4 regions of the Pseudoalteromonas sp. 5Ae-yellow genome follow, and region 4 is predicted to be linked to each of the others. Evidence: predicted binding sites of a transcription regulator. Region 4 holds the regulator's gene; each other region holds the start of a gene.
The links. Region 4 encodes sigma-54, which starts transcription at its own class of promoters, with help from an activator protein. Its sites were predicted from a motif close to GTTGGCACGNNNNTNGNNT; they were not measured.
Positions count from the first base shown of each region.

Region 1: the regulator sigma-54 is predicted to act here: its motif matches at 2,215-2,233, upstream of flgJ (flagellar assembly peptidoglycan hydrolase FlgJ).
Region 2: the regulator sigma-54 is predicted to act here: its motif matches at 2,588-2,606, upstream of H4J63_RS11530 (TorF family putative porin).
Region 3: the regulator sigma-54 is predicted to act here: its motif matches at 3,275-3,293, upstream of H4J63_RS02490 (PA2169 family four-helix-bundle protein).

Region 1 covers NZ_JACGWD010000050.1:16,734-22,844, reverse strand. Annotated here, with positions in the region: gene flgK (flagellar hook-associated protein FlgK) at 1-1,160, opposite strand, end outside; gene flgJ (flagellar assembly peptidoglycan hydrolase FlgJ) at 1,162-2,178, opposite strand; gene H4J63_RS13720 (flagellar basal body P-ring protein FlgI) at 2,345-3,439, opposite strand; gene flgH (flagellar basal body L-ring protein FlgH) at 3,451-4,134, opposite strand; gene flgG (flagellar basal-body rod protein FlgG) at 4,151-4,939, opposite strand; gene H4J63_RS13705 (flagellar basal body rod protein FlgF) at 4,961-5,704, opposite strand; gene flgE (flagellar hook protein FlgE) at 5,862-6,111, opposite strand, start outside.
Region 2 covers NZ_JACGWD010000038.1:24,194-30,304, reverse strand. Annotated here, with positions in the region: gene H4J63_RS11550 (AsmA family protein) at 1-247, opposite strand, end outside; gene H4J63_RS11545 (hypothetical protein) at 480-899, shown strand; gene H4J63_RS11540 (helix-turn-helix transcriptional regulator) at 908-1,108, shown strand; gene H4J63_RS11535 (hypothetical protein) at 1,264-2,427, shown strand; gene H4J63_RS11530 (TorF family putative porin) at 2,705-3,391, shown strand; gene H4J63_RS11525 (Bor/Iss family lipoprotein) at 3,446-3,781, opposite strand; gene H4J63_RS11520 (Bor family protein) at 3,778-4,089, opposite strand; gene H4J63_RS11515 (M1 family aminopeptidase) at 4,273-6,111, opposite strand, start outside.
Region 3 covers NZ_JACGWD010000005.1:50,458-56,568, forward strand. Annotated here, with positions in the region: gene H4J63_RS02485 (TonB-dependent siderophore receptor) at 1-2,415, shown strand, start outside; gene H4J63_RS02490 (PA2169 family four-helix-bundle protein) at 2,788-3,231, opposite strand; gene H4J63_RS02495 (LysR family transcriptional regulator) at 3,409-4,347, opposite strand; gene aceK (bifunctional isocitrate dehydrogenase kinase/phosphatase) at 4,367-6,085, opposite strand.
Region 4 covers NZ_JACGWD010000008.1:10,704-16,814, reverse strand. Annotated here, with positions in the region: gene H4J63_RS03805 (KpsF/GutQ family sugar-phosphate isomerase) at 1-476, shown strand, start outside; gene kdsC (3-deoxy-manno-octulosonate-8-phosphatase KdsC) at 477-1,028, shown strand; gene lptC (LPS export ABC transporter periplasmic protein LptC) at 1,025-1,579, shown strand; gene lptA (lipopolysaccharide transport periplasmic protein LptA) at 1,569-2,114, shown strand; gene lptB (LPS export ABC transporter ATP-binding protein) at 2,111-2,836, shown strand; gene H4J63_RS03780 (RNA polymerase factor sigma-54) at 2,906-4,405, shown strand; gene hpf (ribosome hibernation promoting factor) at 4,432-4,719, shown strand; gene ptsN (PTS IIA-like nitrogen regulatory protein PtsN) at 4,724-5,176, shown strand; gene rapZ (RNase adapter RapZ) at 5,195-6,040, shown strand; gene H4J63_RS03760 (HPr family phosphocarrier protein) at 6,083-6,111, shown strand, end outside.

The DNA of each region.
Region 1 (6,111 bases), on a different contig from region 4:
ATATCTGCAACTGATGGGTCACCTAGCGGCTCGCCTTTATTATCTACTGGTTGAATAGAAACCGATGTCGCACTCGTATAAGTAATAATAAAGTCACTGGCAGGTAATTCACTGCCTTTACCGGGCTCTACCGTTGCAGTCATACCAGCATCACCAGTATTCGCTTGATACGCATAAGCGCCAACGGTAGGTATATTAAAAATATTACCACCTAGCTGGCCTGTTGCATCCATACCCAATTTGTTTTGCTCGTTAAATGCATCGGCTATCGCTAAGCCCATTTGACCAATTTGGTTTTGCGCAGGGACTAATATGTCATCTCTAAAAGCGAGTAAGCCGCCAATTTTGCCTTTAAGCTTACTTACATCAACTTCAAGCGGCACAGCTTTGCCACCATTAACGTCAAGCGTGAATTCTTTAAAGTTAGGATCAGGGTCGCCTGTCATCGAAAATAAGTTAAATGCGCCATTTTGCATAACAACCGCTTCGCCTGTGCCCATAAAAACGAGTTTTTCGCCATTTGGACCATCAAGCGTTTCTATGTCTATTAGCTCTGATAAGTCGCGTATTGCTTTATCACGTTCGTTATAGGTAGAGCTGGCATCTGCGGCGTTATTAGTGCCATTAACTGCTGCAATATTTTGATTTAGCGTGCTAATACTTTGAATGAGTGAGTTTGCTTCATCTGAAAATATTTCGAGCTGCTCGTTCACTATACTTTTTTGATCAAGCACGATGCCTGAAAGCCTATCCATTTGATCAATTAAGCTTTGCGCATCTGTCATTACTAATGAGCGGGCAACGGTAGATGACGGTTGATTTAGTGCTTCTTGCACGTTATTAAATAAAGAGTTAATACCAGTTGATAGATTATTCGACTCTTCAGAAAAAATAGTATCAACTCGATTAGCCTCAGTAATAAACTGATCGAAAAACGATTTATTAGAGGTATCACGATTTAGCTGTGACTGAGCAAACTCGTTTAATAATCGGTATGTTTCGCCTCGCCCTACTTGGTTATCAACCATAGTAGTAAACTCTGTACGCTCGCGCACATAGCCTTCGGTATTAACATTGGCGATATTTTTACTTGTCGTTTGCAATAGCTCCGAGCTTGCTCTAACCCCAGAACTGGCAATGTTTAATAAATTAAACGACATGTTACTCTACTCCTTGGCGGATCACGTTTGCCGCAATGTCTTTTAGCTGACTACTATTGAGCACTTTTTTTATTTTGCTGGCATAATTTGGATCGGTTGCATAACCTGCTTTTTGTAATGAATCTAAAAAGTCGTTTGGTTTAGCTGTATTTTGTAATGCTTCTTTGTAGCGTGGGTTTTGCGTTAAAAAATCAACGAAGTCGTTCACGCTGTCTTTAATTGAATCGTAGGCTCTAAAGCTGGCTTGTTTTTTAACGGGTGTGCCTTGCTCAAACTCAAGCGTTATTTTGCTTGCTTTATCGCCTTCCCAGCTTTTATCTGACTTAATATTAAATAAGTTATTTGAGCTGCCACCGTCATTTTTATTAATAATGTGCTTACCCCAACCGGTTTCAAGTGCCGCTTGTGCAACCATTACCGCAGGATTTAAACCAATTTTTTGCGCTGCCGTTTTAGCGTGTTCCCACACTGAACTTACAAACTCTTCTGCATTTTTAAATGCTGGGCTATCGGTTTTAGACTCTGCAGTATCGACTTTAGGCTCAGCAATATCGGCTTTAGTACTCTTAACGATAAGATCGGGTTGCTTATTTTTTTGCTCATGAGGAAGCGCGGATCCGACTTGCGTATCGCTAAAGATATCGTTGGTTGTTCTAAGCACCGAGCCTGGCATAAAGTTTTTAGACTCAGGCGATAACTGCTGAACAATTAAATCGGCAAGGCCTAACGAGCCATTTGAAGAAAGCTCTGTTGAAAGTTGCTGATCGTGCATTTCTTCAAAAAACTTTACGCCACTTGAATTAAATGGGCTGTCTTTGTCTTCAAATGCTTCGTTAGCTTTGCGCATTCCTTTGAGCAACATTTGCGTAAAAATAGCTTCAAATTGTGCGGCCGCTTTTTTGAGCGCAGCTTTAGAGGCATCAGTTGATGCATCGCCGCTCGTTAAGGCTTCTTTACGAAGTGAATCTAAGTTGCCTAAATCAAAAAAGTTTTGTTTATCGAGGTGATTAGTTTCCATCGGCTTTTTGACACAAAATGAATAATGCAGTTAAAAATGCAAAAATTGAGCCACTACAGATAAAACAAGGAAGATAAAAATAATAAACTTAAGTTGCTGTAAATAAAAAGCCCTAATTTCAAAAATATGGGGCTTAAGTAATACGTTATTTATTGGCTTGGGTTATTTATATAACAACTAACTGTCCGTTAATTGCGCCGGCTTCTTTTAGTGCTTCTAAAATAGCCATTAAGTCACCAGGCGCTGCGCCTACTTCGTTAATTGCGCGAACTAAATCGTCAAGGCTTACACCTGGATTAAATACAAAGGCGCGCGAGTCGTCTTGGTTTACATCAATAATACTTTGCTGCGTGACAACTGTATCACCGTTTGCTAGCGGGTTTGGTTGTGACACATTTTGTTGTTCTGCAATTGTTACTGTTAAGCCACCATGAGTTATAGCCGCAGGCTGAAGCTTAACGTTTTTGCCAATGACAATTGTACCGGTGCGCGAGTTAACTATAATTTTAGCGGCCATGTCAGCTGGTTTAAATTCTAAGTTTTCGAGTGTTGATAAATACGATACACGCTGGGATGCATCGCGTGGTGCTATAACACGAATAGAAACAGAATCTATTGCTTGTGCGCTATTTGGGCCAACTAAGTCATTAATTGTTTTTTCTAGGCGTTTTGCCGTCGTAAAGTCTGGACGGTTTAGGTTGAAGGTAATGTAATCGCCTTGCATAAATGGGCTTTCTACGGTGCGCTCCACTGTTGCGCCATTTGGTATACGACCAACTGTAGGCGTGTTAATTACAACCTTACTGCCATCAAGACCTTGTGCGCCTAAGCCACCGACAATTAAACTACCTTGTGCAATTGCGTACACGTTACCGTCTACACCCTTTAAAAAAGTTTGTAGTAAAGTACCGCCACGTAAGCTGCCTGCACTACCAATAGAAGAAACCGTAATATCGATTGCTTGCCCAGGCTTTCTAAATGCAGGTAGTTCTGCATGCACCGCCACAGCGGCAACATTTTTAATTTTAGGACTTTGAGTTGAAGGTAGCGTAATACCAAAGCTGTTCAACATGCCTCTAAAACTTTGTTGTGTATATGAATTCTGCTCGCCAGTGCCAGGTAAACCAACCACTAAGCCATAACCAACTAGCTGGTTAGAGCGTACGCCTTCAACCATAGACACATCTTTTATGCGCTCAGCACTGGCGCTAAACTGCCAACCTAATAACACAACTAAACATAAAGCTTTAAGGCTATTCATGTTGTTACCCTCTAAAATGGAAACAGCGAACTGCTAAAGAAACGTGTAAGCCAACCAGGACTTTGCGCTTCTTGCGTTTGCCCTTTACCTGAGTATTGAATACGTGCATTAGCAATGCGGTTTGATTCAACCGTATTATCGGCGCTTACGTCTTGGGGGCGTACTAGCCCTTCTAAACGAATAAACTCTTCGCCGGTATTAAGCGTTAGCCATTTTTCGCCGCGTATAACTAAGTTACCATTAGGTAATACGCGCATTACATTAACCGAAATATCGCCCACTAAGCTGTTTGACTGGTTCGATTTTGAATCGCCTGTAAACGACGAATCGCTGCCAATACCAAACTGAATGCTGTCACCACCTATATTGACAGGTAGGCCACCTAATCCAATAACAGGGTCTAAGCTTGCCTCGGTTTCTTTGTCTGTTTCTGTTTTGGCGGCTTTTGTTGCTTGAGTAGACTCTTGCAGTTTAACCGTAATTATATCGCCAGTACGTAGCGCTTTTTTATCAGAATATAAGTCGTTTGATGTATGAGTATTAAATAATGAACCTGTGGCTACCAGCGGCTCTAAAATAGGCTCGGGGTACATAGGTGCGTAGTAAGGGTCGTCCTGCACTACTTCACTATTTTGCGTAGACATACAGCCACTTAAAAATAATGTGCCCGCTGTAAATAAAATAATATTACGCATAATTCCCCCTACTCTATTAAAGCTGTTGATTAATGTAACTCATCATTTCGTCAACGGCCGAAATTACTTTTGAGTTCATTTCGTAAATACGCTGAGTTTCGATTAGATTTACTAGCTCTTCAGTTACATTTACGTTTGAAGTTTCGAGTGAGCCTTGAATAATGCTCCCTAACCCTTCAACACCCGGGTTACCTTGTACCGGCGCACCACTTACAGCAGTTTCGGTATAAAGGTTTTGACCAATTGGCTCAAGGCCCGATGGATTAATAAAGTCACTAATTGTTAGCTGACCAATGACCACGTTATCGGCTTGCCCTGCAACACGTACAGATACTTCGCCGTCTTGCGAAACTGTAATTGATTGCGCGTCATCAGGTACATTCATTTCTGGCTGAATAACGTAACCAGCGCCCGATGTTACAATTCGTCCATCGCCATCAGTAGTAAACTGACCATTGCGCGAGTAAGCAATATTGCCATCTGGTTGCAGTACTTCAAAAAAACCTTCACCAGAAATCATCCAATCTAGTGAGTTTTCGGTGGTCAACATGTTGCCTTGCGTAAACTCTTTTTGGTTAGCTACAACTTTAGCACCCGCACCTAACATTAAGCCCGATGGCATTTCGGTATCTTGCGATGAACGACCACCTGGTTGATTAATATTTTGATAAAGTAAATCTTCAAATATAGCGCGGCTTTTTTTGTAACCTACGGTACTCGCATTCGCTAAGTTATTTGAAATAACCGATATATCGGTTTGTTGAGCGTCTAGCCCAGTTTTACTGATCCACAATGCTGGATTCATAATCGTGTCCTCACTTTAAAGTTAAACTATGCGTAATAACTGATCTTGACGCTCGTCAATTTCTTCAGCTGTTTTCATTAATTTCACTTGTAATTCAAATTGGCGCTGGTGGCTTATCATATCGACCATTTCATGAACTGGGTTCACATTCGACATTTCAAGCGAACCACTTAAAACTTTTACATTGGCAGAGGTATCTACTGTTACATTTGCTTTTGGTCTAAATAAACCATCGTTACCTTTTTCGAGCTGTGAGCTATTAGCTTCTACCACTCTAAGCGTATCTATTTCTTCTAAAAAGTTAGCGGGAGCGCCTTGTGGTCGTACTTGAATAGCGCCATCTTGGCTAAACCCTATTTTTTCGACTGGGACGGGTAAAATAACAGGTCCCCCTTCGCCAATTACTTGACGACCACCGCTGGTTACTAACATGCCTTGCGCTGTAATATTGAGCGTACCTACTTTGGTATAAGCTTCGTTGCCTGAGGCATCTTGCACGGCAAGCCAAGCGTTATCACTCATCGCGATATCTAAGTCGCGCCCGGTTTGAACAATGCCACCCGATACCATGTTAGAACCCGGACGCTCTTGCATTGAAAATACACGGGTAGGTAAACCTTCGCCAAACGCTTGCATAGAACGCGCCTGCGCAAAGTCGGCTTTAAATCCTGTTGTATTTGCATTCGCCAAATTATTGGCTTTAAGCGCAAGCCCTTGTAGGCTTTGCTTAGCGCCAGAGGCCGCAATGTAGACCATTTTGTCCATAGTATCGACTCACATAAAAAATCTCTGAACTTATAAATGCAAAATAGGTGCCAGATTAAATTTGACGCAACATTGAGAGGTATTTAGAAGGGCTTACAAAGAGGACTTATAAAAAAGGCTGCAAAAATGCAGCCTAATATATTCAATGGGGTTTAACTTATCGAATCTGCAAAATACTTTGCTGAATTGTTGAGTTAACTTCAAGCGCACGTGAGTTTGCTTGGTAATTACGCTGTGCAGTAATTAAGTCTACAAGCTCAGTGGTTAAATTGGTGTTTGATTGCTCGAGTGCTGATGAATTGATGCTACCTAAAGTACCTGAACCAGGTTCTCCAGCGATAGGCTCACCCGATGTTAAACTCTTCTTCCACGCTGTATCGCCAACTTGTTGTAACCCCTGCGAGTTT
Region 2 (6,111 bases), on a different contig from region 4:
TCGCCATATCGGCGCGCGAACCTGGTTCCATATTTGCAAAATGCACGTCGTTAAGTTCTAACTTTAATGCAGGGAATACGCTAAGTGTTTTATCACCTTTAATAGTGAGAGTGCGCCCAGTTGTTTGTTCTACCTGTTCTGAAACTTTGTTAAAAATAGTATCAGTAGGGATTAAAAACGGTGCGGCAACAATTAGTGCTATACATAGTAAAAGTATTACACCTACAATTTTAAGTAAGGTTTTCATGATCGTCCTTTCAAACGTGCAAATAATGTTCTTATCATAGCGAGTGTTAGCCTTAAAATCATTGTCGTTCTGATAAAAAAGCTTTTTATTAGATATTACATTCCCATCCTGAATCGCCCCTGAAACATTTTGATACCTTTAGGTTACAAATAAATATTGACCCAATGAAACCTTAAGGTTACATTGATACCTTAAGGTTGCATATTGTAAAAATTTTAAAAGGAAATGAGCTATGTCTAATTACGATATTAAAAGTGAAGAAAAATTTATGGGCCAAAATGCATGGTTTTCATTATTCATGGGGGTCACTTTATTAATCATTAGTGTTTACCCAATGCTTAATCAAACATCAGCCCCACTATTGTTTTTAGGAACTGCTGCTTTTTTAGGTTCATTCTTTATGTTTGTGATCAGAGGCGGGTTTACATGGAGAATGAAATACCACCTTACATATAAAGATGAGTATTTAAATACCATCGACACTATTGCCTATAAACATGTCGTGCTTGGCTTACTTTTTAGTATGGGTGGCGTGTACTTACTCTCCGATACTCTTGCTTTAGAAGTATCTCACAGCATGATGGCTACATTTTACCTTGCTGTAATGAGTTTAATATACGGCGTATCAATTCTTTGGCAAAGCAAAAATTAGGAGCAAAAGTGCAAAATAAAATTGCAAAATACCGCAAAGAAGCAGGCCTTTCTCAACAAGACTTGGCTGATCTAATTGCGGTTTCACGTAAGACTATTAGTACAGTAGAAACGGCACGATTTACCCCTTCGGTAATAATTGCTCTAAAAATAGCAAAGCATTTTAATACCTCAGTTGAAAGTCTCTTTGTACTAGATAAAAATGATTGATACATGTTAAAGCGTTAGTCTCATTCTATTAGCAAAAACACCGATTTAGCTACTTCAATTACAACGTATGGAGGACAGCGCTGTTGTTATTAACGTAATTGCGCTAAAATAGACCAGCAAAAAAATATATATCTAAACCGGAGATTCTACAAGGCATGAAAAAACTGCTAATTTCACCGTCAAAAATGACGCTAGGCGAACAAGAAAATCAAATCTATCAGAACATTCTGAAGCAATCTTCAGAATTAAGCCTTAACCTTATGGCCGTGAAAGTAGAAAACCACCCTGATGATTTTTTACCTTGGTGTTACGAATTGCTAAGTGCAAGCAGAGATCGTATGAACTACGATTTACTAGAGCCGCAGCAATTACCAGTACTTAAGAAGCTACACGATCAGCTTATTTCAGCTATCAGCTTTTTACAGGTTAAAACTTTACGTATTGCTCCGTGGCCTGTAGTAAGTGTATTTGTAGAACAACACAAAGACGTTATTGCTCTTGATGAACAGCTTCGCTTAGTAGACTACATTAAAAGCATTCGTGAACAATCTCTTAAAGATATGATTCCTGAAGACTTACTTGCGTTTAGCGGTAAGCACATGGCATCACTTGATCCAAGCACATACAACTTTGACGTTGAATGGTTTGCATCTACAAAGAGTGCAAAGAGCTTCCATCAAATGCTTGGTGATTTACCAGGTGCTTTTGACGATGCACTAGTGAATATTCCACTTGAAGGTGATATTACTCAATATGAGTATCAACAATTTGTTGCTGCTTATTCAAAAATATTTACCGACAACAACGAAAAACCAACACTTGCGCCTGCAACACGACTGCTTGCAATGCGCCGCCCTGATTTATTTACTCCGATTACAAATAATCGATTAGATGCATTATGTGGTGCCCTTGGTGTTTCTAAACTTAAAAATAGTGATTTTGAACGTTACTGGCAAGATATCGTAAAAGGTATTCAAGCTATGTCATGGTACAAAATGGCTAAACCTAGTAACGAGTTAGAAGAACAATTGGTTGCTATTAAAGCATTAATTCCATGTTTCTTTCACTACGCTGATGCTAAAACACCAGATAACTCTAACTACATTAAACTGCTAACCAAGCCTAAACGTACTACAACTACAACAGGTAAAACTCAGCGTAGAGGTAAAGAGTCTGCAGAAATATTAGTAGACCGTGCACTTGCTGCTGACGATATTCCTGAACACATTCGCAGTAAACGTGATTCAATTGTGAGTGAAGTACAAAAAGGTCGCAGCGTAAACGAAACAATTAGCCTTATGCGCACTATATTCGGTTAAAATCTTCTAATTTAGCCGTACTTTTATGGTGCGGCTAGGTTAATTTATGCACCAGCAATGTGCGCAACATCTTCCTTCATGTTATATCCCCATCCTATTCATAAAATTCAAGCTCATGTTTTTAATAAATAAAAAATAATTTTTAATAAAAAATAATGAAGCTGGCACATACAGTGCAATTATCCCGTTAGTTAAACAATAAAAAGCCGTCAGCCTAAAGGTTCCGAATACATAATAAAAACCTTGGCGAGCAAAAATCATATAACGGGAAATGGACATGCTAAAACTAAAAAAAACCATCGCTATAAGTGCTATAGCATTAATGGGCGCAACATCTTTAACGTCAACAGCCGTACATGCTGAAGTAACAGCAAACGCAGCGGCAACATCAAACTACTTATGGCGTGGTCAAGAGCAAACTGGGGGCGATGCAGCTATTTCAGGCGGTATTGATTACGCCAATGAATCGGGCTTTTATGCAGGTACTTGGGCTTCAAATGCATCGTGGGCAGATGAAATGACCTATGAGCTTGATTTATACGCAGGCTTTGGTGGCGACATTAACGAAAGCGTTAGCTACGATGTTGGCTATATTTATTACGCTTACCCAGACGCAGCTTCTGAAGCAGACGCAGATTTCTCTGAAATTTACGGTAGCATCAGTGTTGAAGGCTTTACATTTGGTGCTTCAGTACTTGCAACATCAGCTGCAAGTGGTGATGGTACAGACTTTGGTGATTCACTTTACCTGACAGCTGATTACGGTTTTGCTGTTGGCAGTAACGGCACTGAAATGGCACTTCACTTAGGCCACTACTCTGGTGACTTTATTGGCGATGATAATATCTTAGATTACGGTGTATCAATTTCGAAAGATGGTTTCACTTTTGGTTTATCTGATACAGATATGGATGATTCAGATATTAAAGCTTACGTTGCTTATTCTGTAGACTTTAATTTATAAGAAAGAATGTGTTACTTGCTGCAACACGAAGGGCCTTTTGGCCCTTTTCTTGTTTTATAGCTGTTTTGCTTTAAATGGTACCTTATTACATTGTACTTCTACTGTTTTAGGGTACCAAGCTGGGCCTATTTGATTCACAACCACCTCAGCTAAACCATTAGTAAACGATTTATACGTATGAACGCTTTGCCACTCCCCTTGTGGGCAATGTGTTGTTAAATCTAACGGCTCTGATCCCTCGTACAACGCAAGTGCAAAATTATGATGCCACTGTGAGCTTTTTAGAGTTTTATTGCTTAGTTTGCTCTGTATACCGTTATCAAAGTAAATATTTGTACACCCCGTTAAAATAATCAGTGTGCAACCGCCTGCAAATAGCTTGATGCTCATAATGTCTCCCCTAGTATTTGCTCTTGGCACCACACTTTAATGGTATGGGGCGAGTATATTCCAAGCGTAATTAAACTCAGCGCTCCATCACTAAACGTTTGTTGTGACTGCATTTGAATAACCGGTGTATTTGAGCATATTTGTTTTACGTCTACCCGCTGCTCACCCACTAATCCCCATAAATAAAATGGGCGGCTATCTTCGTAATTAGCTTGGCTCGTTATTTTTGCTGTTGCCCGTGGCTGAATGGTTACCGCAGAACAAGCACTGAGGCTTAATGCTATCGCCCCTATAATTAATGGTTTCATACTCTTCCTTATAAACTAAATACCAGTAAGGTAACTTTATAAGAGAACATAAAATATTAGCGTAAAAAGCTGTGGGGAATATGTAGAAACGCTATGAAGTTTTATACAGTTTATTACACATAAAGGCCGCATAAATGCGGCCTTTAAAGTAGTCAGTTTAAGTGGTTAGTAAATAAATAGACTTTAAAACTTAGCTAAGTTGTTTTTACTGTCTTTGTCGACCAGCTTAATATAAGGATCAACCCCTGCAAATAATGGTTTTTCTTTTACTTTTAGCTCAATAGTATTGGTACCAGATACTATTTGATGCTTTTGCGAATAAATAACAAAGTCTTCAGCGAGTAAGTTTTCAGGGTCGTCGCTAAATAATGCAATATCAATTAGCTCATCGAGTGGTTGTTCGGTTTCTTCACCTTGGCCATCGGCATGCTGCTTAGTTGCTTCAACGCTCAGTGTTACCTTATAAAAACCTTCGCTATCAACATCATCTGTAACCGACACTTCTTTCATTTCAAGCTCATAAAGCGTTATATATTTAAACTGATCATCAATAAAACGTTGTTCAGCTTGTGTTGCATCTCGCTTTAAATAACTAAGTAAATCAAGTGTGGTTGGATATGGCGTTGATTGATATTTAAACTCATTCAAAAACGCTTTAAGTGCTGCATTTAAGCGTACTTCACCTAAACGATCATAAATCGCCATCATCGCAACTGAGCCTTTATTGTAATGAAGGTATTGTTGAGCCTGCGTTTTATATAGTGGCATTTCTTCAAAGGCTTCGCCAGTACGGCCCATTAAGTATTTATCTAACTCGTACTTTAAGAATTTACGAAGCTTCTCTGCGCCAAAGCGTTTTTTTAGCACCATAAGCGCACTGTATTGGGAGAGCGATTCAGAAATAACGGCACTGCCCTCTACATTAGCCCCCGATACTTGATGCCCCCACCATTGGTGAGCAACTTCATGTGCGGTTACATAGTAAGGGTAGTCAACTTTACTCTCATCTCTTAAGTCTGTAATAAAGCCCATACTTTCTGAGTAAGGTACCGTATTGGCAAAACTTTGCGCAAACGAGCGATACTTAGGAAACTCAATAATACGAAGCTGTCTATGCTGATACGGGCCAAAGGCTTGCGTGTAGTAATCTATTGAGTCTTGAACTGACTCAATCATGCGGTCAACATTCCATGCATGATCTTTGTGGTAGTACACCTCAATATTTACCCCATTATGCTCAACCTTTTTACTTTCAAGCTCTGCCGAAAGCACAGAGTAAAAGTTTATAATTGGAGCATCCATTTCATAAACAAAGGTGCGGCGTCCATCTTTTACACTCTCATCTTTTAAGTAACCTGGAGTAATCGCAAATTGTGACTCATCGGTGGTTACGGTTGCCTTGTAGTTTATAAATCCATTAGCAGGCCCAAACTCATTTTGCGTATAATAGCGGCTGTCTTCTAGTTTATGTGCGCGCTCAAGTTCGGGTAAATCGTGCTTGCGGCGCTCATATTTATCGGCAATTTGAAAATACTTTTGATAACCAAAATTTGGTAATAATTCTCCATTATTTACAAATGTCCCGTTGTGCACGAGTTGAGTATCAGATCTTCTATCAACAAAACCGTCGTGTTCACGAGAAACAGAAAGCTCACCTTCGCGTACTTCATTAGGCATTAGCGGTTGTTCAAACTCAAACCATACCATGCCAAAATCGGTTAAACGCTCTACTATTTTTCCGCCCGCCATTTTTACATCCCAGCTTTTAGATTGGCTAGGCTCGTTGATTAACACACGGGTTATTGGCTCGTTTGCGGTATTGGTAAACTTAATTTTAGCCACGGCATTTAAAGCACGCTTTTTAGGATAAATATCAATGTTTAAATCAACATCAGTTATTATAGGCAGTGGCAAGTCTTTGTATTGTGAAAACTCTTGCTCATACCTTACTTGTAGCGCTTCGCTATCATCACTTGTTACAAACTCGTTGATTACACGGGTGTTGTAATAAATGTTATAACC
Region 3 (6,111 bases), on a different contig from region 4:
CCCGTTCCAGTAGATATCTTAAGTGCAGAAGCGCTTGAAAATACGGGCCAAACAGAAGTTGGTCGTATGCTACAGTCTATCGCCCCTTCATTTAACTTTTCAAGCTCTGCAATTAGTGACGGTACTGATGCTTTAAGACCTGCGACACTTCGCGGTTTAGGTCCCGATCAAACATTGGTGTTAATTAACGGCAAACGTCGTCATCAAGCAAGTATTATTCATATTAATGGCTCTGTTGGGCGTGGTACCGCAGGTACTGACATGAATGCAATTCCAGCTTCTGCAATTAAACGCATTGAAGTATTACGTGATGGCGCTGCTGCTCAGTATGGTTCTGATGCCATTGCTGGTGTTATTAATATTGTGCTCAAAGATGGTAGCGAAGGTGGCAAAGCGGCTATTAACTACGGTCAATATTCTGAAGGCGATGGCGAAACCATTAACCTTGATTTTAATAAAGGCTTTGCGCTAGGTGATGACGGTTATTTAAATACAACTATCAATTACCGTGACCGTGCACCGACTAACCGTGCCGGTTTACATGGCTCTTGTCAGTTTTATGGTTGTACAGAACTAAGTGACGGCACTTTACTTGCTGGTGATCCGCGTGAGCTGACAGCCGATCGTGATACCTTTAGAATTGGTGATGCTGATTCTCAGCAGTTTGGTTTAACAATTAATACCGGTTACGAGTTAGGTGATGGCGAGCTTTACGGCTTTATTACTTACTCAACACGCGAAAATGAGTCGGCTGCATTTTTCCGTCATAATGCAAATGCAGGCGGTAACCCAGTACTACAAGATAACGATGCAACGATTCCGCTAGGTTTCTTACCAAAAATCAACACAACTATCGACGATATCTCGTACAACTTTGGTTATAAAACTGAATTTGATAACGATGCAAGCCTTGATTTATCTTACACCTATGGTGAGAACAGCATTGATTACACTACAAGTGACACTATCAATGCCTCATACGCTAACTTTTTACGTTATGACCAAGGCTTAAGTGCAGCTGATATTCGTACAACTATTCCACGTGAAGCGTACGCTTACGGCATGGAATTATCACTGCAAACAATCAATATTGATTTTACGCAAAACTTTGATGATTATTCGTTAGCAATGGGTGCTGAAATACGTACTGATGAATACCGTATTTTAGAAGGTAATGAATATGCGTACCGCGATTACGACACATTAAATGGTGTAAGTATTTACAGCGGTTTAAGTGGCGGTGTTGGCTCTGAAGATGCATCGGGTGGTTCACAAGGTTTTGGTGGTTCATCACCTGCGTCTTCAGTGGATGAGTCACGTGATGTAATTTCATTTTACGTAGATGCAGAATCTTATGTAATTGAAGATGTGATTTTATCTGGTGCACTTCGCTACGATAACTACAAAGGTTTTGGCGATACAGTAAACTTTAAACTTGCTGGTAACTGGTCTATTACCGACGATATTTCATTACGTGGTGCATTAAGCTCAGGATTTAGAGCGCCTTCAATGCAGCAGCTTTACTTTAATAACGTAAGCACACAATTTGTTGTTGATACTAATGGGAATTTAGTTGCAGAAGAAGTTGGTACATTTAGAAATGATTCAACACTTGCGCAAAGTTTAGGTATTCCAAAACTTAAAGAAGAAAAATCACAAAACCGTAGTTTAGGTATTGTGTATAACGTTACCGATAATATTAATGTAACCGTTGATTACTACTCGATTGATATTGACGACCGTATTGTAATTAGTGATCGCTTAGGTAAAGGGTTATCTACAAGCCTTGATGCTGCATTAAATAGTGCGGGGGCTGGCGTAGGGCAGTTTTTCTTAAATGGTGCTGATACTGAAACTCGTGGTGTTGATTTTGTAGCAACGTGGAACACTGAAGGTTTAGGCGGTACGCTTGATTTTACACTTGCAGCTAACTTCACTAAAACAGATGTTGTATCGTTATTTTCTCCTGCTGGCTCAAGCCTTGAGACAGTAAGTGTAGACGATATATTTTCAGCGGAAGATATCTCTATTATAGAAGAGTGGCAACCAGAGGATCGTATTAACTTAAGTGCACTTTATCAACGTGATGATTGGACAGTTAACCTGTCACTTAATCGCTTTGGTGAGTACACAGTAGAAGATGGCGGACGTCAAACGTATGGCGCAGAAATTTTAACTGACGTTAAAGTTAACTACTTCGTTACTGAAGATTTGTCGGTAAACATTGGTGCAAATAACTTGTTTGACGTTTACCCAGATAAAAACGAAATAGGTAACTCTCGCTCAGGTACTATTGTGGATGCTAGTGGCAACACAGTAATAAGTAGCTCAGGTGTGTTTGACTACTCACGTCGCTCGGCTCCATTTGGATTTAACGGTGCTTACTACTACGTAGGTGCAGAATACCGTTTTTAATTAATAACCTCCCTTTCGTTATTTAACTCAAAGGGCCGTAAGGCCCTTTTTTTGGTTTTATACCAACCTGCATAAATCTTTGATCAATTTAACGAATTAAATTGCACTATAACGTCGTTAAAAGTTTTTTATTTAGAACAACTAGATATAAAAACTTTTGCCTAGTTCTAGCGTAATTTTCTTAACGTTAAATAGACCCCATATATAAGCAGATTGGTATTAGCTTGGGCTGATTTTATTGATGATCATCAAGCCCATTCAAAATGAATTTCTTAAACAATATACTTTAAATACGATGTGAAGCGAGGCGTTGTATTAGAGGCAATAAAAAACCCAGCTCGAGGCTGGGTTCTAGTTGTGAGCTATGTAAGCTTAATGCTTTTGCATACGGCTCATTTCTGCATGGCAGCTTTGCATTGTTAATAATGTTTTAGCCAGTGCAGCTTCGCAGTCAGCTGGTTGCGGTTTATTCATTGCTGCTTTAATTTCTTCAAGGGTTTTATCTTCTACTTCTTCAAGCTCTTTTACATACGTGCTGTCGTTGTGTGAGGTGAAAGTAGTCAATAGGGCTGTGTACGCACGTCGTGCTTCAACTGCGAAAGATGAGCCATCTTCGCGTTCGCCTTTTTCATTAATTGCATATGGCTGCAAGCGCTCAACACTCACTTTTCGGGCATCTATCATACGCTGAAAAAGTGCGCCAATAGCAGGGTCTTCAACTTTTTCCTGTGCTTTTTGATAAAAATCGATGCCGCTGTTCATAACTTGAATGATGTCAGTAATATGATTTACTTCTGATCCTTGATGGGTGTTCATAATGACCTCTTTTATTAAATGAATGTATAGTTCAATTTAATAAAAGCAATGTACGTTCCACGTTTTTGTTTTTATGTAGTCATTTGATTTTATTGGTTTAATTTTATTACAGGAAGGGGCTAAGTTAATGAGGAAAGTATTAACCTAGCAATTTTTACATTATATTGTGTAATAAAGTTATTTTAGCTCTTCAGCTACCTCAGCTACTTTTTGGCGTAACCAGATATGGCTCGCATCGCGATGCAGCAGTGGGCTCCAAATCATATCAAGCTCAAAAGGAGGAATTGGAAACGGTGGCTCTAAAATTTTAAGCCCCGGATCATCTAAGTATATATTTGCGGCTTTTGAAGGAAGGGTCGCAATCAAGTTTTTCTCTTTAGCTAAATGAATCGCTACATGATAGTTACGCGTAAAAGTGGCAATGTTACGATGTTTACCAAAGTGGGCAAGTGCTTCGTCTACCCAGCCGAGTTTTTGCACATCTTTAGGGTCCATGCCCACACCTACACCAAAACCTGTTTTACTCACCCATATATGGCGTGCTTTTAAGTAGCTGTCGAGGCTAAAGCTCTCAATAATAGGGTTGTCGGCCTTAACTAAGCAGCAAAAACTGTCTTTCCAAATACGTTTATGATGAAAAGACTGAGGTAAGTTTTCAAAGCGGTTGATTGCCATATCTACTTTACCGTTTTCTACGTCATGAAAGGTTACGTCACTTGGTGTGAGTATATCTAAAGTAGTATCGGGGGCTTCTTCGTGTAGTTTACTTAAAAGCTTTGGCGCTAACGTACTTGCAGCGTAATCACTGGCCATTATTCTAAATACACGTTTACTCTGGCTTGCCTCAAATTCTCTATTAGGTGCTAGAGTTTCTTCAAGCGTCATTAATATGCCACGAATAACGGGTTGTAACTCTAAAGCACGCTCGGTAGGCACCATACCATCGCTGGTACGAACTAAAATAGGGTCGTTAAATAGGTTACGAAGTCGTTTAAGGCCATTACTCATTGCGGGTTGCGTAATACTCAATTGATTAGCAGCGCGTGTTACGTTGCATTCTCGGAGCAATGTATCGAGATAAACGAGTAAATTTAAATCTATTTTACTTATATTCATTGTGTGTGTCCTTTAGCGCTTACCAGTGGTGAATAAATCGCTGTGCTGTCGGGTATGGGTAAATATGACTTACCTGACCATTTTTTATATTTTGTTGTGCCTGCTTCCAAAAGCTAACATCTATAAGCTCTGGATGAGTGCTGAGGAAAAACTTTTTATACATAGGATTAGGCATTACAAAGGTACATAACTGCTCTGGAAATACGTCTTGTGGTGCAACAGAGTAACTTTGCTCATCCATTAAATAATCATCGTAACTCTTTGCTTTTGGTAATGCTCTAAAGTTCATATCGGTTAGGTATTGAACTTCATCGTAATCGTAAAAAATAATACGTTTGTGCTTACTTACACCAAAGTTTTTTAAGAGCATATCGCCAGGAAATATATTAACGGCAATCATTTCTTTTAGGGCTTGCCCGTACTCTTCAATTGCGTCAGCGGCACTTTCTTCATCAGCATTCTCTAAAAATAAATTGAGTGGTGTCATGCGCCGTTCAATATACAAATGCTTGATGATCAACCATTCGCCTTCAATTACCATTGATGAGCCAATTGTTTTATGCAATTGCGCAAGTAAATTACTATCAAAACGTGCCAAAGGAAATACGACGTTAGAATACTCTATGGTGTCGGCCATTCTGCCAACGCGATCATGGTTTTTTACTAGTTGATAGCGCTTTAATACGGTATCACGGCCAAAGGGCTTACTTTCACCAAATTTGTCTTTTATTATTTTAAAAACATAACCAAATGAGGGGAGGGTAAATACCATCATCACCATACCTGGTGTACCCGGAGCAATTGTAAACTCATCACTTGAGTGAGATAAGTGATTTAAAAACTCTCGATAAAACTCAGTTTTCCCCTGCTTATGAAAACCCACTGCATTATAGAGCTCAGCAAGTGTTTTGTTTGGCATAAGCTGATTCAAAAACCGGACAAGTGCTGAAGGCGCATGAGTCTCTACCATAAAGTAGGCGCGGGCAAAGCCAAAAATAACACGCATTTGAGATGACTTAGTTAAAAGTGCATCTAAATACAATCCGTTATCTTCATCGTGTAATACGGCGATTATAAAAGGCTGAACACCACTTTTTGAAACAACACGACCTACTATATAAGCTGCTTTATTACGATAAAAAGGCGTGTGCAAAATATCAAAGCGCATTTGCCAAGGTTGGTGATGTGTATCGGGTGCTTGTTTATAAAATGCTTTAACAAGAAGGCGAATATCACGCTCTAAATTTACAAATGAGGCTTTAAAATCAAAATGATTAATAATGCGCTTTATTGTTGGCTTTAGGCCATCAACTACTGGAAAGTATGTCCTATATTCGGCCTCAACAGGTACTGAAGGAGCATCTTTCAAAGTTGCTTCTACAAATATAAAGTCATTATGAAAATAGCGCCTATGGTACAGCCGGCAAAATACAGAGTTATAAAAGGTTTCGGCGAGTTCAGCTTGGGGATGAAAACATAAAAAATGCTGGTATATCTTTTTAACTTCAAGCCATAGGCTTTCATCAAGTTGCTCTGTTGGGGTTTCTTTTTTTAGCGCTTGCGTGGTTTCGTTAACACGATCATCATAATAGCTGATACGCAAACGGCTTATATCATTAATTGCTTGCCAATCTTTTTTTGCAAAGGCGAGGGGGGCTTTGGCCGTTGTTTTTTGAAATAGCTGATAATGCCTTTTAAAACCCGTTAAAATTAATTCAGCAATATGGCGAGGCTGCATTTGCACTCCTTAATAGTCCCTAGAGC
Region 4 (6,111 bases):
ATGCCATGGCAGTTGCATTATTAGAAGCTCGCGGCTTTACTGCTGATGACTTCGCGTTATCTCACCCAGGTGGTAGCTTAGGCAAGCGCTTATTACTTACTTTAAAAGATGTTATGCACAGCGGCGCAAATACACCTATTATTAGCGTTTCACAAACAGTTAAAGATGCCCTCATTGAAATGTCAGCCAAAGGTTTAGGCATGACAGCCATTGTTGATGAAAATCAGCAGCTCGTGGGATTATTTACCGATGGCGATTTGCGTCGTATTTTAGAGCAAAGAATTGATATTCATACAACACAAATAGATGTTGTTATGACTAAGTCATGTACTACGGCTACACAAGATATTTTAGCCGCTGAAGCGCTTAATATTATGGAACACAAACGTATAAATGGCTTAATCGTCGTCAATGAGAAAAACCAACCTATTGGCGCATTAAACATGCAAGACCTATTAAAAGCAGGAGTATTATAAATGCAATTTGAAGAACTCTATCAACCGCTGAGCGATGATGCAAAAGCACGCGCTAAAAAAGTAAAGCTACTTATATGCGATATTGATGGTGTATTTTCTGATGGCCGTATTTATCTTGGTAATCAAGGTGAAGAGCTAAAAGCATTTAATACAAAAGATGGTTTTGGCATTAAAGCGCTTATAAACAGTGGCTTTGAAGTGGCTGTAATTACTGGTCGTCATTCACAAATAGTGCAACAACGTATGAGCAGCTTAACCGTACAGCATATTTATCAAGGTCAAGAAAATAAGCTCATTGCCTATCAACAATTAAAAGACAAACTCAACCTTAGCGATGAACAAATTGCTTATATCGGTGATGATGGCCCTGACATGCCCGTTATGGAATTAGTCGGCTTTGCTGTTGCAGTAAATGATGCCCATCCACTTATTAAACGTTTATCACACTATGTAACGCAAATGCCTGGCGGCTTTGGTGCAGTAAGAGAGCTCACCGACTTACTTATGCTTGAAAATGGTAAAGCGTTGACTACACAAGGCACTAGTTCATGAATGCAGCGCGCATAATATTAAGCGTTTTATTCATTAGCTGTATGGTTTGGCTTTGGTACCCTTATTTTACACAACCAAATATTTTGCCTCAGACTGAGCCTGAAGTTATTGCCAAGCCTGATTACATAGCCATTGAACTCAAACAAACAGCCTATGACGAACAAGGTACAATCAGCCACAAAGTAACTGCGGCTAAAATGGAACTATATCAGCAATTAGGTTTCACGTTTTTTGAAAAACCCATTTTTACTTTATATAACGAAAAGCAAACGTGGCAAATAAATGCAGACGAAGCAACATTATACGAAGACAAACAATTAATTTTAGAAGGTAACGTGGTTGCCAAAAACTTAACTGATAACGCCATGATAGACAAAATCAATGCTGATAATATTCAGGTAGATATAAAGCTATTAACAATGCGCTCGGAGCAACCAGTCATCATCACTGGACCCAATTTAAAAATCACCGGCAAAGGCCTTGAAGCCGATTTAAAAACCGAAGTGATAAAACTAATTAACCATACGCGAACCATATACTATGACCAATAAAATATTAAAATCACTTATTATTCCTACACTTATAATAGCGTTTAATAGTAGTGCTGCAGAGCAAAACTCGCTATCTGCTGCAAATCAAATTTCAATAAGCGCCGATAAGCAAGAAGGCCAATTAAAAACTAACGTGGGTATTTTTGAGAAAAACGTTGAGATTATTCACGGTAATCGCCGAATTACAGCAGACCGCCTCGAAGTACATAAGCGCGATGAACTAGGTGATAACCAGCAACTATTAATTGCCACGGGTAGCCCTGCTCGCTTTGAAGAGAAGCAATCAGATGGCACAACTATGAGCGCCAGTGCAGACGAAGTTCGTTACGATGTATCTAAACGTTTTTTAACGCTCGTTGGTAATGCACAAGTATCGCAAGCAGGACAAAAAATTAATGCCAAAAGTATTACCTACGATATAGAACAACAGCTAATCAGTGCCGAAAAAGATGAAAACTCAACTGACCGCGTTCACACAATTTTAGTACCAATCGAAACTAAAAAAAGTAAAAAAGACGATAAAGGTCAGCCATGAGTACATTAAAAGCAGAGCTATTAGCAAAGAGCTATAAAGGTCGTGAAGTTGTCAAAAACGTTGGCCTTGAAGTAAAAGCTGGCAGTATTGTTGGTTTACTTGGTCCTAACGGCGCAGGTAAAACCACCACGTTTTATATGATTGTGGGACTTGTACCTAGCGACAAAGGTAAAATTTCTATCGATGATAACGATATTACTCTTTTACCTATGCATAGTCGTGCTAGATTAGGCATTGGCTACTTACCACAAGAGTCTTCAATTTTTAGAAAACTGACTGTTTATCAAAACTTAATGGCTATTTTAGAAACACGCAAAGAGTTAAATAAACAAGCCCGAGAAGACACTCTCGATAAATTATTAGATGAATTTAGCATACAACACATTCGTGATAGCCAAGGTATGGCGTTATCGGGTGGCGAACGTCGCCGCGTGGAAATAGCACGTGCGCTGGCAGCCGATCCTAAATTTATATTATTGGATGAACCATTTGCAGGTGTTGACCCGATTTCGGTATTAGATATAAAGAAAATAATAGAACATCTCAAAAATCGTGGGATTGGTGTATTAATTACCGATCATAACGTAAGAGAAACCCTTGATGTTTGTGAAAAAGCCTACATTGTTTCTCATGGGGAGCTGATTGCATCAGGTACTCCAGAACACGTATTAAATGATAAAACAGTACGCGATGTTTACTTAGGCGAGCAATTTAGGCTGTAACATTTACGCCATGTCTTTAAGCATCTGCTAGTATTAATTATAACAACATAAAAGGATTGTTAGAGATACATGAGGCAATCACTACAGCTGCGCATGGGCCAGCAACTTACAATGACTCCACAGCTGCAACAAGCTATTCGTTTGTTGCAACTCAGTACATTGGATCTCCAGCAAGAAATACAAGAAGCTCTCGACAGCAACCCGCTATTAGAGGTTGAAGAACCAGACTATTCCGAAGACGCTGCTGGTAAAAACGAGCAAAAAGCAGATACCGATGACATAACTGTTAGCGCATCGGCCGACGATGCTCCAAGCGAATACGAACAAGATAGTGGTGAAGCACTTGCAAAAGACACGCTAAGTGACGACATGGCTATGGATGTTAGCTGGGATGAGTACATGAGTGCTGCTCCTGCAGCATCATCAGGTCCAATGCCTGAAGACGAGTCAATCTACCAAGGCGCCTCAACAGAGACGCTCCACGAGTACTTAATGTGGCAGTTACAATTAACGCCATTTAGTCCTACCGATGAAGCTATTGCTATTGCGATTGTAGAAGCAGTTGATGATTCAGGTATTTTAACACTAAGCTGCGAAGAGATTTTAGAAAGCTTTAATCAAGAAAACGAAGAAGATAACGAAGTTGAACTTGATGAAATTGAAGCTGTATTAAAGCGCATCCAACTGTTTGATCCTGTCGGTATTGCTGCACGTAGTTTACAAGAGTGTTTATGTATTCAGCTTAACCAGTTTGATAAAGAAACACCTTACATTAATGAAACGAAAATGATTTTAACCGAGCATATTGATTTATTAGCAGCTCGTGACTATCGTACATTAATGAAGAAGACTAAACTCAAAGAAGAAGAGCTTAAAGAAGTAATGACATTAATACATACTCTTAGCCCTAAGCCTGCAGATACTATTGTAAGAGAAGAATCTGAGTATGTTATTCCTGATGTGTCAGTTAAAAAAATTAAAGGCCGCTGGGTTGTTGAGTTAAATCCAGATAGCATGCCTAAAATTCGTGTTAATAGCCAATACGCTGCAATGTCTCGCACTGTAAAATCCAGTGGTGACAGCCAGTTTATTCGCTCACATTTACAAGAAGCTAAATGGTTTATTAAAAGCTTAGAAAGTAGAAACGACACACTATTAAAAGTAACTAATTGTATTGTTAAGCAGCAACAAGGCTTTTTTGAACACGGCCCTGAGGCCATGAAACCAATGGTTTTAAATGATGTTGCTGAAATGGTCGAAATGCACGAATCAACAATTTCGCGCGTAACAACTCAAAAATATATGCATACACCTCGTGGCATATTTGAGCTTAAATACTTTTTCTCAAGCCATGTAAGCACCGAAAATGGGGGTGAATGTTCATCTACAGCAATACGTGCGCTCATCAGAAAATTAATCGCAGCAGAAAACTCAGCAAAACCATTGAGTGATAGCAAAATAGCGGATATATTGGCTGAGCAAGGAATTAAAGTAGCGAGACGTACAATCGCAAAATACCGCGAGTCTCTGGCTATTCCACCGTCAAATCAACGTAAAAGTTTGATTTAAGACGCTAAACAAAGAGGGTAATGCTTATGCAACTAAACTTAACTGGTCGTCACGTAGAATTAACCGATTCACTAAGAGACTATATTAATACCAAATTTGCGAAGCTAGAAAGACACTCTGATCATATTAATAATGTTCATGTCATTCTCGATGTAGAAAAATTAAATCAAAAAGCAGAAGCCACAATACATGTAAGTGGTGCTGAGCTATTTGCCTCTACGGAACATCAAGATATGTATGCCGCCATTGACTCGTTGATCGACAAGCTCGATCGACAAGTGATTAAACACAAAGAGAAGCTTGCTCGACACTAATATGATGAAATTAAGCTCACTTATATGCCAGGACTGCAGCAAAGCTGCGGTCCTTTTTAATAGCAAAAAAAGAATTTTAGAGTTCATTAGCGAACTTGCTCACGACAAACTTCCGTATTTACCGCAACAGGATATCCTTACTGCTTTAATGAGCAGAGAGAAACTGGGTAGTACAGGTATTGGGCGTGGCATTGCCATTCCTCATGGTCGAATGAGCGGTGCAGAAGAGCCTTTAGCTTTAGTACTCGTTAGCGAAACTCCAATAAATTTTGATGCAATAGATAATCGTCCTGTTGATATTTTTGTCGCACTCATCGTACCAGATGGCGATAACCAACAGCACTTAAAGACTCTCGCAACCATTGCTGATAAACTAAACAACAAAGATTTTTGTAAACAGTTACGCTGTGCAAAATCAGATGCTGAGCTTTACCAAGTTATTGTCGATCAATCATAGTTTTATAAAGGGTGTTAAATGGAGTTAATTATCATAAGCGGCCGTTCTGGTTCTGGAAAGTCGGTTGCTTTACGCATTGTAGAAGATTTAGGTTATTATTGCGTAGATAATATTCCAGTTAACTTGCTTCCTTCATTAGTTCGCAGTGTGTCTGATAGCTACGATAAAATTGCTGTTAGCATTGATGTGCGCAACATCCCTAAAGAGCAAGATGAATTTAACGATATTTTTGAATACTTACCAGGCTTTGCAAATCCTACGTTATTTTATTTAGATAGCGACGATCAAACATTAATAAAACGCTTTTCAGAAACACGCAGGTTACACCCACTATCAATTGACTCGCTGCCTCTTGATTTAGCCATCAAAAAAGAAAAAGAATTACTTGATGTATTAATCACCCGCGCCGACTTTATGATAGACACAACTGATTTAAGCGTTCACCAACTTGCAGAATCTATTCGTGAAAAGATTTTAGGTAAAAAAGATAAGCAACTAATTGTCACGTTTGAATCGTTTGGTTTTAAATACGGTATACCAAAAGAAGCAGATTACGTATTTGATGCACGCTTTTTACCAAATCCACATTGGGAACCTGAATTAAAACCTTTAAATGGGTTAGATCAACCCGTTAAAGATTATTTGGCCAATCACAGCATAGTGCAAAAATTCACATGGCAAATTCAGACATTTGTACAAACATGGTTACCGCACTTAGAGCGAAATAACCGCAGTTATTTAACCATTGCTATTGGGTGTACAGGCGGACAACATCGCTCTGTATATTTAGCGCAAACTATCGGTGAAAGTTTTGCAATGACACATCCCAATGTTAAAATTCGCCATCGCGAACAAGAAAAATAATATAGCTGAATAATCACCTGTTCAGCTTAGGTAGAGTAAGTTATGCATTGTGAAGACACTTTTTTAATAAA